3 regions of the Shewanella sp. N2AIL genome follow, and region 2 is predicted to be linked to each of the others. Evidence: predicted binding sites of a transcription regulator. Region 2 holds the regulator's gene; each other region holds the start of a gene.

Region 1 (3,201 bases), on a different contig from region 2:
ATAACTACAATCGCGCCAGTTTAGACATTTTGCAGCGATTTGGGATGCATAGGTTTGTGATGCCAGTGGAACTTTCAAAGGCTTGGCTTAGCCAAGTGATCCAACAAAAGCCGTCATTTGAAGTGGAAGTGCTCGGCCACGGCTATTTACCCCTCGCCCATTCGGCGCGATGCTTTACCGCTAGGCACAAACAGCTCACCAAAGATCATTGTGAAACAGTGTGCAGTGAATACAGCAAAGGGCTACTCGCGCAAACCCAAGAGCAGCAGCCTTTGCTCAGGCTCAATGGGATCCAAACTCAATCCGCTAGCTGTTTAGATTTACGCAGTGAAATAACGACAATGGCAAAGATGGGGGTGGATGTGTTTCGGGTATCACCCAGTAGTTTTGACTGCATCACCATAGCCAATACCTTGGTCGATGCAATTAACACGCCTGAAAATGCTCAACATTTTGCGATTAGCAGCGACGCGAACCTAGAGACAACCCAGTGTAACGGCTATTGGTTTGGAGAAGCAGGCCTTGCTGTGCATGCGACTCCCTAGCCTAACTCTTGATCTGTGCATGAGTCTTGGCTGGTTCGATCTTGGTTGGAGTGTAACTGACTGAAAAGCAGCACAGTGGTCCAGCACAATAGACTCCCCAGCCCTATCCATTCCAGTAGGGCTGGCCACCACAAACTAGGACGCGGCAGCTGCAATACCATCTCCTGATAAAACGGCCTATCGCCTTCGGTCAAACCTAAATCCAATTGCGGCGCATACAGAAACGTCATCATGCTGCACAACACAATGAGGGCTAATAACCCTGTCCAACGGCCAAAATAAGACTTGCCGAGACAGACCCAGGCTAAGTAGAAAATTGCACTTAAGCTTCCCAGATAGAAAAACCATTTCACCCCTAAAACGTGCAAGTGATACACGTTCACGGGAAATAATCCCACGCTCGCTAAGGCTAAAAAAGTGCACGCCAAACTAATAAAGAAAGGATATCCCCAAAAAGACATCACCTGCTGTAGCGAAGACAAACAATAAAACACAAGACTTAAGCTGCCAAAAAACAATCCCCCGTTAAGGATCACAGCAAAAGACGAGTGACCATAAGTCCCCAACTCGCTAAGGGTATGATTTAAAAAGTTAAAGCGATGGGACTCGACATCATCGAATCCTAAAACAGTCATCACAATACCGATTAGAAGCCCAAAGATCCCCAGAAAACCAAACTTAATGGCCAGGGTCGAGCCGCCTTTAATCTTAACCTTCTCTACTTTTGCAGTCATGAATACTTGAGTTGGATAGGAATGATACTAACTTACATGGAAATGAGAAGATTTAAAGCGGCGGGTATCCGCTTTATGAATAATATTTTTACTTTCATCGTTATTAGCGACTTTTTAGTCAGCCTCCAAAACATCAAGATGCTGAGGAAGATCACTCATCTCACTGAGCAGATTTAACTGCCTGTCGCATAAAAATGTACCGAGCAGCAAAATACACTGAACATAAGCGTGGCATTCTTAAACAGTGCTTACCCACGCTATATAGAAAGTGTTATCACGACAGTCCGCTTAAATCGCACAAAAAACCAACCAAGAGGGCTGTAATGCCAAAGTTGCTGATGTTTTTTCGTGCAAAAATAACATCTCAATCGTTTTAACTACATCATCATACAAGCGATTAACCCCTCAGAAACAACAATCCATAACACCATGTTTATAATAATTTTTTATGTGAAACCATCCAGAAGTATCGACCTAATATCACCGACAACTTAAGTAAAATAACTATGCTGTTTTGCTGCTTATATCAAACTAACTAGCGAATCGTTTTACATAGACAAGCTAAGCGAGTAATCTTCCCCATTCTCGTTTTTGAGTTGAATTTAAATGCACCTTAATTGGCGTCAACAGCGCGTTATGTGCGGCTATTAATTCAAATTTACCATGTACGACTCGTACTTTAAGGTGTACAAAATTGACTACTGAAAATAAAAATCGAAACATTAAGACGATACTCACCTTTATCGTCCCTTCGCTGATCGGTCTGTTGTTATTTATGACCCCTATCAGCTACAACGATGCGATCACTATTCCAATCGCGATTATCTCTAAAGCACTGCAAGGCGCATTGAGCGGCGTGTTAACCCTCATAGTGACCATGATTATCGTGACTACGGCGCTGGCCTCTTCGCTGTCAAAAGCATTTAAGCCTAAGTTTGTGGCCCAGAATCACTTCCTTAATGCCTTATTAAATGTCAGTCCTTTATGGTTGATCACGCGGATCATAGGTGCGGTGTTTGTCGTGCTGACCTATTTAGGCTTAGGCCCAGAGGCCATTAACTCCTCAAGCACAGGTGCATTAGTCTTAAACGACTTACTGCCCGTGTTGTTCTCGGTGTTTATCTTTGCGGGTATGTTGTTGCCGCTGCTGCTGAACTTCGGTCTACTCGAACTGTTTGGCACACTGCTAACCAAAATCATGCGCCCCGTGTTCAATCTACCGGGTCGCAGTGCAATTGATTGTATGGCCTCATGGTTAGGTGATGGCAGTGTGGGGATTTTGCTGACCAGCAAACAATACGAAGCACGTTTTTATACCCAAAGAGAAGCGGCCGTTATCGGCACCACGTTCTCGGCAGTATCGATTACCTTCAGCCTAGTGGTGATCTCACAGGTTAAATTAGAGCACATGTTTGTGCCCTTCTACTTAACAGTATGTCTCGCCGGTTTTGCGGCGGCTGTGATTGTGCCTAAGTTGCCACCGCTATCGTGGAAGAAAGACAACTACATAGACGATACCCCACGCATGCCAGATGATGAGCTGATCCCTGCGGGTCACAACGCTTTCTCTTGGGGTTTTGATAAAGCCTTAGAAAAAGCCGCCAGTGCCGGTGGCATCAAAGCCGTTTTGAATGAAGGCGTTAAAAACGTTGTCGATATGGTGTTTGGCATTATTCCTGTGGTAATGGCCATTGGTACGCTAGCGCTGATTATTGCCGAGCACACGCCTATCTTTAACTATCTGGGTATGCCATTTATTCCATTACTCGAATTACTGCATATTCCAGAAGCCACTGAAGCCTCTAAAACGATTGTGGTGGGTTTTGCGGATATGTTTATTCCGTCAATTCTGGCCAGCTCAATTGAATCGGATATGACTCGCTTTGTGATTGCGGCCTTGTCTGTAACTCAGTTGATCTACA
Region 2 (3,201 bases):
AAGATTATTTAACGAAATCAACGCCTAGTTTGATATCGCCTTTCAGCGTATCTAACATAGAATCACGAGCGTTAGCTTCGAATGCACTCACTTCACCGTAAGGCAGTACTTTTTCAATACCGTTTTTGCCTAACAGCACAGGTTGTGCGAAGAACTCTGCGTGCTCGCTGCCGCCGTCAACATAGGCGCATTCAACGATGTTAGCTTCGCCTTGCAGACCACGAACCAAAGACAGACCGAAACGGCAAGCCGCTTGACCCATAGACAGAGTCGCGCTTCCGCCACCGGCTTTAGCTTCAACCACTTCTGTACCCGCGTTTTGGATGCGAGTAGTCAGACTTGCCACTTCTTCGTCAGTGAAAGTCACGCCTTCAACTTGAGACAGTAATGGCAGAATGGTCACGCCGCTGTGGCCGCCGATCACATTGACTTTAACGTCAGCAACGTTCAGGCCTTTTAATTCGGCGATGAAGGTTTCAGAACGGATCACGTCTAATGTCGTGATACCGAACAGACGGTTCTTATCGTAAACACCCGCTTTTTTCATCACTTCTGCAGCGATAGCGACAGTCGTGTTGACTGGGTTAGTGATAATGCCAACCAAAGCCGTAGGGCAAGTTGCCGCTACTTTTTCGATCAGGTTGCGAACGATACCGGCATTGATATTGAACAGATCTGAACGATCCATACCAGGCTTACGCGCAACACCAGCAGAAATTAGAACAACGTCAGCACCCACGAGGGCAGGCGTTGGATCTTCACCAGCAAAACCTTTGATTTCAACAGCAGTTGGGATGTGGCTCAAGTCAACCGCAACACCCGGAGTAACCGGTGCGATATCATATAGAGACAAATGTGAACCCGCAGGCAGTTGAGTTTTTAACAGTAGGGCAAGAGCCTGGCCGATACCACCAGCAGCACCAAGTACAGCAACTTTCATAGTTATCTCCGTTATTTCTCGGATATGTGTGACATGGATCTAATTTACGTTGGCGTCACATTACTGGAATGTCACAACAATTTCAATTATCCCTTAGTCGTGGGACAAAAGAATTCCGGAATAACTTAGAAGCAATGTAGAACAATTACTCAAATTGGTATTTTTAAGCCCCCAGCAAACGCTTAACCACAGGGGGTTAGTGAATTTTTATTCAACCAATCTGGTTATTTGTTGACAATTTTTCTAAAAATATTCAAAATGGGCCTGTTTTTTTGAATAACGAATAATAATATTATGCAAACGACCAAGAATCAGGATGACCTTGTTAGAATTTTTAAGTCGATTTTAAAAGAAGAGCGCTTTGGCTCTCAAAGTGAAATCGTCACCGCCTTGCAAGCTGAAGGCTTTGGTAATATTAACCAATCAAAAGTATCACGCATGCTCAGCAAGTTCGGCGCAGTGCGGACTCGCAACGCTAAGCAAGAGATGGTGTATTGCTTGCCGGCCGAATTAGGCGTACCAACCGCGGGGAGCCCGCTGAAGAATTTGGTACTCGATGTCGATCATAACCAAGCGATGATCGTCGTGCGAACTAGTCCTGGTGCCGCGCAGCTGATTGCCCGTTTATTGGATTCTATCGGTAAACCAGAAGGCATTTTGGGCACAATTGCTGGTGATGACACTATCTTTATTTGTCCATCGAGCATCCAAGATATCGCCGATACCTTAGAAACCATCAAATCTTTATTCAATTACGCAGAATAAAAAAACAGGTCAGCTTGCTGACCTGTTCTATTTCATCCGTACGCATTTCTGTCCAATCTTGCGCTGATTATTTGGCCATTGTCCCGATTACGTTACACATTTAAGCCAATCTCTCGCTCACCGATGTTTATACGCTAAGGTCAGTAAGCCACACTGATGCGCTGATTTGCGTGAGTGCCCTGTTCGGCTTCGTCTAACATGGCTTTAGCGTAATCTGCAACAGAAATGCGGCTGCGACCATTAGCATCGGTAAAGAAGCTGTCGCCACCAAGGCGATATGGGCCTTCACTCTCGCCAGGATAAATCTCAGCGGCGGGGCTCACAAAGGTCCAATTAATTGCAGTTTGCGCCGCACGGAATACCTGCAAAGCTTCACCCTGAGCTAACGCCTCATCTTTATATGCTGCGGGGAAATCTGGGCTAGAAACCAGAGTCACACCCGGTGCCACTTCTAAGCTCCCTGCGCCACCAACCCACAATAAACGTGGCACCTTAGCGTTAGGCAGCACATCCAGTAAATGCTGAACCGTACTCGCCACTAGGCCATGATTTTGTTGTGCGCGGCCACCAACAGAGGCAATGACAACATCTACGCCAGCAAAGGGTTGCGCAACTAATGGCAGCTCTAAATCCACAGCATGCACAGCCACATCAGTAGCGGATAACTTGCTCGGATCACGCACTAACGCAGTTACTTGGTGCCCACGGCTCAATGCTTCTTTTAAAATTGCACCACCAATCCAACCTGTTGCACCTAAAATTGCGATTTTCATTTCGTTAACTCTCTCTGATGATTTACATTGAAGCCAGTTTACTTGCAGTGTTTCCCGTGATAAACATCAATAAATGAGCATGATTGTTTCAGTTTGAGGTACTAATATGGATAAAATTGCCGCAATACGCAGTTTCGTCGAAGTGGCAAACTGTGGCAGCTTTACCAAAGCTGCCGAGCATTTAGACCTCAGCCGCCTACAGGTGTCCCGCCATATTCAAGAAGTGGAGCAGTGGTTGAGTTTACGCTTACTACACCGTACCACCCGCAGCGTCAGCCTGACTTTGCAAGGCGAAGAAGCGCTGCAATTTTGCCAGCGGATCTTAAGTGAAGTCGCCGCCATGGAAAGCCGCGCCCACAGCCATAACAGTGAACTGGTGGGCAGTATTCGTATCGCCACACCGATTGGCCTTGGACAGAACAGCCTGTTTGATGTTGTTGATCGCTTTATTAAAATTCACCCTAAGGTCAGTATTCAGCTGGTGATGTCGGACAGTTTTGCGCAATTGGTGGATGAGCGAGTCGATGTGGCATTGCGCTATACCGAGCAGCCGGATGATAATTTGATTGCGCGGCGTTTAATGACTATAGATGCCGTGATCTGTGCTGCGCCAAGCTACCTTGATAGCAACACACCACTTGTCGAGCCGATAGATCTGCTGGCTCACAACTGCCTGATACACTCGGCGCAACAAAATTGGCCTTTCCTGAAAGAGCTGCAAGC
Region 3 (3,201 bases), on a different contig from region 2:
GCGTGGCGGTACTCAGCCGGATTGGCTTTGATCGTTTTTGCCAAGGCAATCAGATCGAGTAACTGCTGCTGGGTTAACTCTTTTATCGATAGTAAATGCTTCATAACCTACTCCACTTATGGTTGGATTTGTGTTCCTACGGCTTCACCTTTTGCTAATGCGATTAATTGGCTTGCATCACGCCACGAGGCAACTTGTACCGCCTGCCCCATCCACTGCGCGACTTCGAGCGCAGCTTCAACTTTGACCTTCATTCCCTTTTCGATCACACCTTGTTTTACAAGGTCTGCAATCTGCTTGCCATTTAAACTGTGGATGAGTTGGCCTTTACCATCGAGCACACCAGACACATCCGACAGCAGCACTAACTTGCCGCCCACTAATTTGGCTAAGGCCGTCGCCGCTTGGTCAGCATTGACGTTAAGCATTTGGCCATCGTCCATCATGGCGATGGAGCTACAAATCGGCATCCAACCTTGGGCGAGGATAAACTTAAGATAAGTGCCATCGTTTGGCGTGACTTCGCCCACTAAGCCTAAACGTTCATCTTTAATCTTTGCCGATACAGTATTGCCATCGGCGAGGCTCATGCCCACACTCACAATCCCAGCCTTAGTCGCTGCACCTTGCAGAATTTTGTTCGAAGTGCCCGCAAGTGCGCCGGCAATAATCGGCATTTGCTCAGGCGGAGTCACACGTAAACCTTCTAACTTGACGGTTTCCATGCCGTTAGCCGCTAACTGTTCATCCACCAAACAGCCGCCGCCATGCACCATCAACACTTGCTGACCATTGGCTAACATAGCCGCAGCCGTATCCATTAACCGCGCCATCCCCATTTCACACTGCAGCAGTGCGCCACCAACTTTAAGAACTAATACTGAGTTGTTTGTAGACATCTTGACGACTCTCTTAAATAAGGATGAACAATTAAAGGTTAAAATGAATCTTTATGCATTGCAGCGCTTGGCTGGCAGCACCTTTCATCAAATTATCGATTGCACTGGCTACCACTAAGTAACCGCTATTCTCATCAAACTTCCAACCTAAGTGGCAGTTAGGTGTCAGCACCACATCGTCCACTTTAGGGAACTGATTATGCTTCACTGTGACCAATGGCGCCTGGTCATATACGCTATAGGCCGCTGCCACATCGGCAGTCGTAGTGCCTGGTTTTAGCTGCACGGTAATAGTCGCTAAAATGCCACGCTTAAAGTTGCCAAGATGCGGGGTAAATATCACTTCTTGACCAAGCTGAGTGGCGATTTCGGGTTGATGTCTGTGGCCTAATACGCCGTAAGGTGTCAGGCTCACTTCACAAAAACTGGTGTGTAACTGCGCCTTACGGCCCGCACCCGTTACGCCGCTCACAGCATTGATCACCGGATAAGCCGATGTCAGTAAACTCGCCAGCGGTTTTAACGCTGTCAACGATGCGGTCGGGTAACAACCTGGCACGGCAATCATCTTAGTCGCCGCGATTTCTTTAGCATTCCATTCGGCAAGGCCATATACGGCTTTGGCTAAAACTTCAGGATATTCATGCTCAAAGCCATACCACTTAGGATATTGCGCCACATCGCTGAAACGATAAGCACCACTTAAATCGAATACCGCTAACCCTTGGCTATAAAACCAAGCGGCTAAATGTAAGCTCACTGAATGCTCAGTCGCTAATACCACGGCATCGGCTTCGGCAACGATTTTTGCCTTAGCGTCATCGGACAATGGCGACAGCGTTAATGCGATATGGCTATAGCTAGGGTACAAATCCGCTAAAGGCTTACCTTTATCTAAACTGTTTTCAGAAACATACAAACCCTGAATCGTCAGATCTGCTTCTGCATGGATTAAAGCGGTCAGTTGTGCGCCTGTGTAACCACTGGCACCAATAATGGCGATATTTTTCATGTGTTGTTGTCTTATTAACCGAATCAAAGAAACTTAAAGAATAGATGAATAGCGTACACGCAACTGCGCGTATCTATGATGACAAGATTATCGTCGCAGGAAATCGTAATTGGTTGTTATTTTATTCACTGTCAGGTTAATGCTCTGAATCATGATATTTACTCTACAGGTCACAGGGGGTGACTCATCTCAACTGCAGGCTAGACTACCACAAAGATCTACTTATGCAATATATGTGAATATATATTTTTAATTTATTTTTATATTTCTTACTGAAATGCAGATCTCGCCCGCCTATCAACCGTTCAACTAACTCGTTAATAACTCAGTTATCTAGGGTTAATTTGCGCCAAAATCAGTCCTTTTTATTAACAGCCAAGATACATGCCTGCAAAGCCGAAAATGATGCACTTCATATTCACTTACGCTAATCATCACAAAATATTGCGTAGCTTCGCATTTATATTGAATATTCCTCAACGATCATTGCGATTAGTTGCATATTAGATAAGCCAGTCGTATAAGTTATAAGTTCTTCTGTTGACCATTGCCCCAAGTGATAGGTATTGTGCTAACGGGCTAAATGCAATGCGGAATTTTCATGTTTTTCTATTCGGAGTAACTATGGTTGTAACCAAGGCAGACAATATGACCGATATGTATGCGTCATTAAGATCGAACGTGAGTATGTTAGGACAAATCCTCGGTGACACTATGCGCACCCACCTCGGGGACTCTTTTCTCGAGAAGGTTGAACAGATCCGTAAACTTGCTAAAGATTCACGCCGGGGCGATCAAGCCGCTAGAGAGCAAATGCTCGAGTTACTCACCGCCCTGCCAGACGAAGAATTAGTTCCGTTTGCAAAGGCATTTAACCAGTTCCTCAACTTAGCTAATTTATCTGAACAATTTCATACCATTAGCCGCAACTGCGACGAACTCGTCTGCGTACCAGATCCCGTGGAACAGCTGCTAGGCCGCATGTTAAATGGCCGTGTAGACCAAACGAAAATGCTCGACTGCCTTAAGACACTGGATATCGATCTAGTGCTGACAGCGCATCCCACAGAAATTTCCCGTCGCACTCTGATCCAAAAATACGCCGCCATTGTCGACTGCTTAACTGAGCAAGAAAACGACCAATTATCAGATAGAGAGCGTCAGCAAATCAGTCTGCGCCTGCGCCAATTGATCGCGCAAATCTGGCACACCAATGAGATCCGCCGTGAGCGCCCAACACCTGTTGATGAAGCCCGCTGGGGATTATCGACCATTGAAGAGTCACTCTGG

The links. The regulator ArgR, encoded in region 2, controls arginine synthesis, uptake and breakdown. The targets are predictions, from matches to a motif close to ANTGAATANNTATTCANT.
Region 1: the regulator ArgR is predicted to act here: its motif matches at 1,875-1,892, upstream of MO387_RS02255 (YjiH family protein).
Region 3: the regulator ArgR is predicted to act here: its motif matches at 2,146-2,163, upstream of argC (N-acetyl-gamma-glutamyl-phosphate reductase).

The regions. Positions count from the first base shown of each region.
Region 1 is NZ_JALBYT010000002.1:124,032-127,232, reverse strand. Features, by position in the region: gene MO387_RS02265 (U32 family peptidase) at 1-545, shown strand, start outside; gene MO387_RS02260 (hypothetical protein) at 542-1,279, opposite strand; gene MO387_RS02255 (YjiH family protein) at 1,974-3,201, shown strand, end outside.
Region 2 is NZ_JALBYT010000031.1:11,353-14,553, forward strand. Features, by position in the region: gene mdh (malate dehydrogenase) at 5-940, opposite strand; gene argR (transcriptional regulator ArgR) at 1,235-1,705, shown strand; gene MO387_RS16460 (NAD(P)-dependent oxidoreductase) at 1,846-2,478, opposite strand; gene MO387_RS16465 (LysR family transcriptional regulator) at 2,585-3,201, shown strand, end outside.
Region 3 is NZ_JALBYT010000017.1:92,618-95,818, forward strand. Features, by position in the region: gene MO387_RS11885 (ornithine carbamoyltransferase) at 1-104, opposite strand, end outside; gene argB (acetylglutamate kinase) at 117-899, opposite strand; gene argC (N-acetyl-gamma-glutamyl-phosphate reductase) at 931-1,911, opposite strand; gene ppc (phosphoenolpyruvate carboxylase) at 2,536-3,201, shown strand, end outside.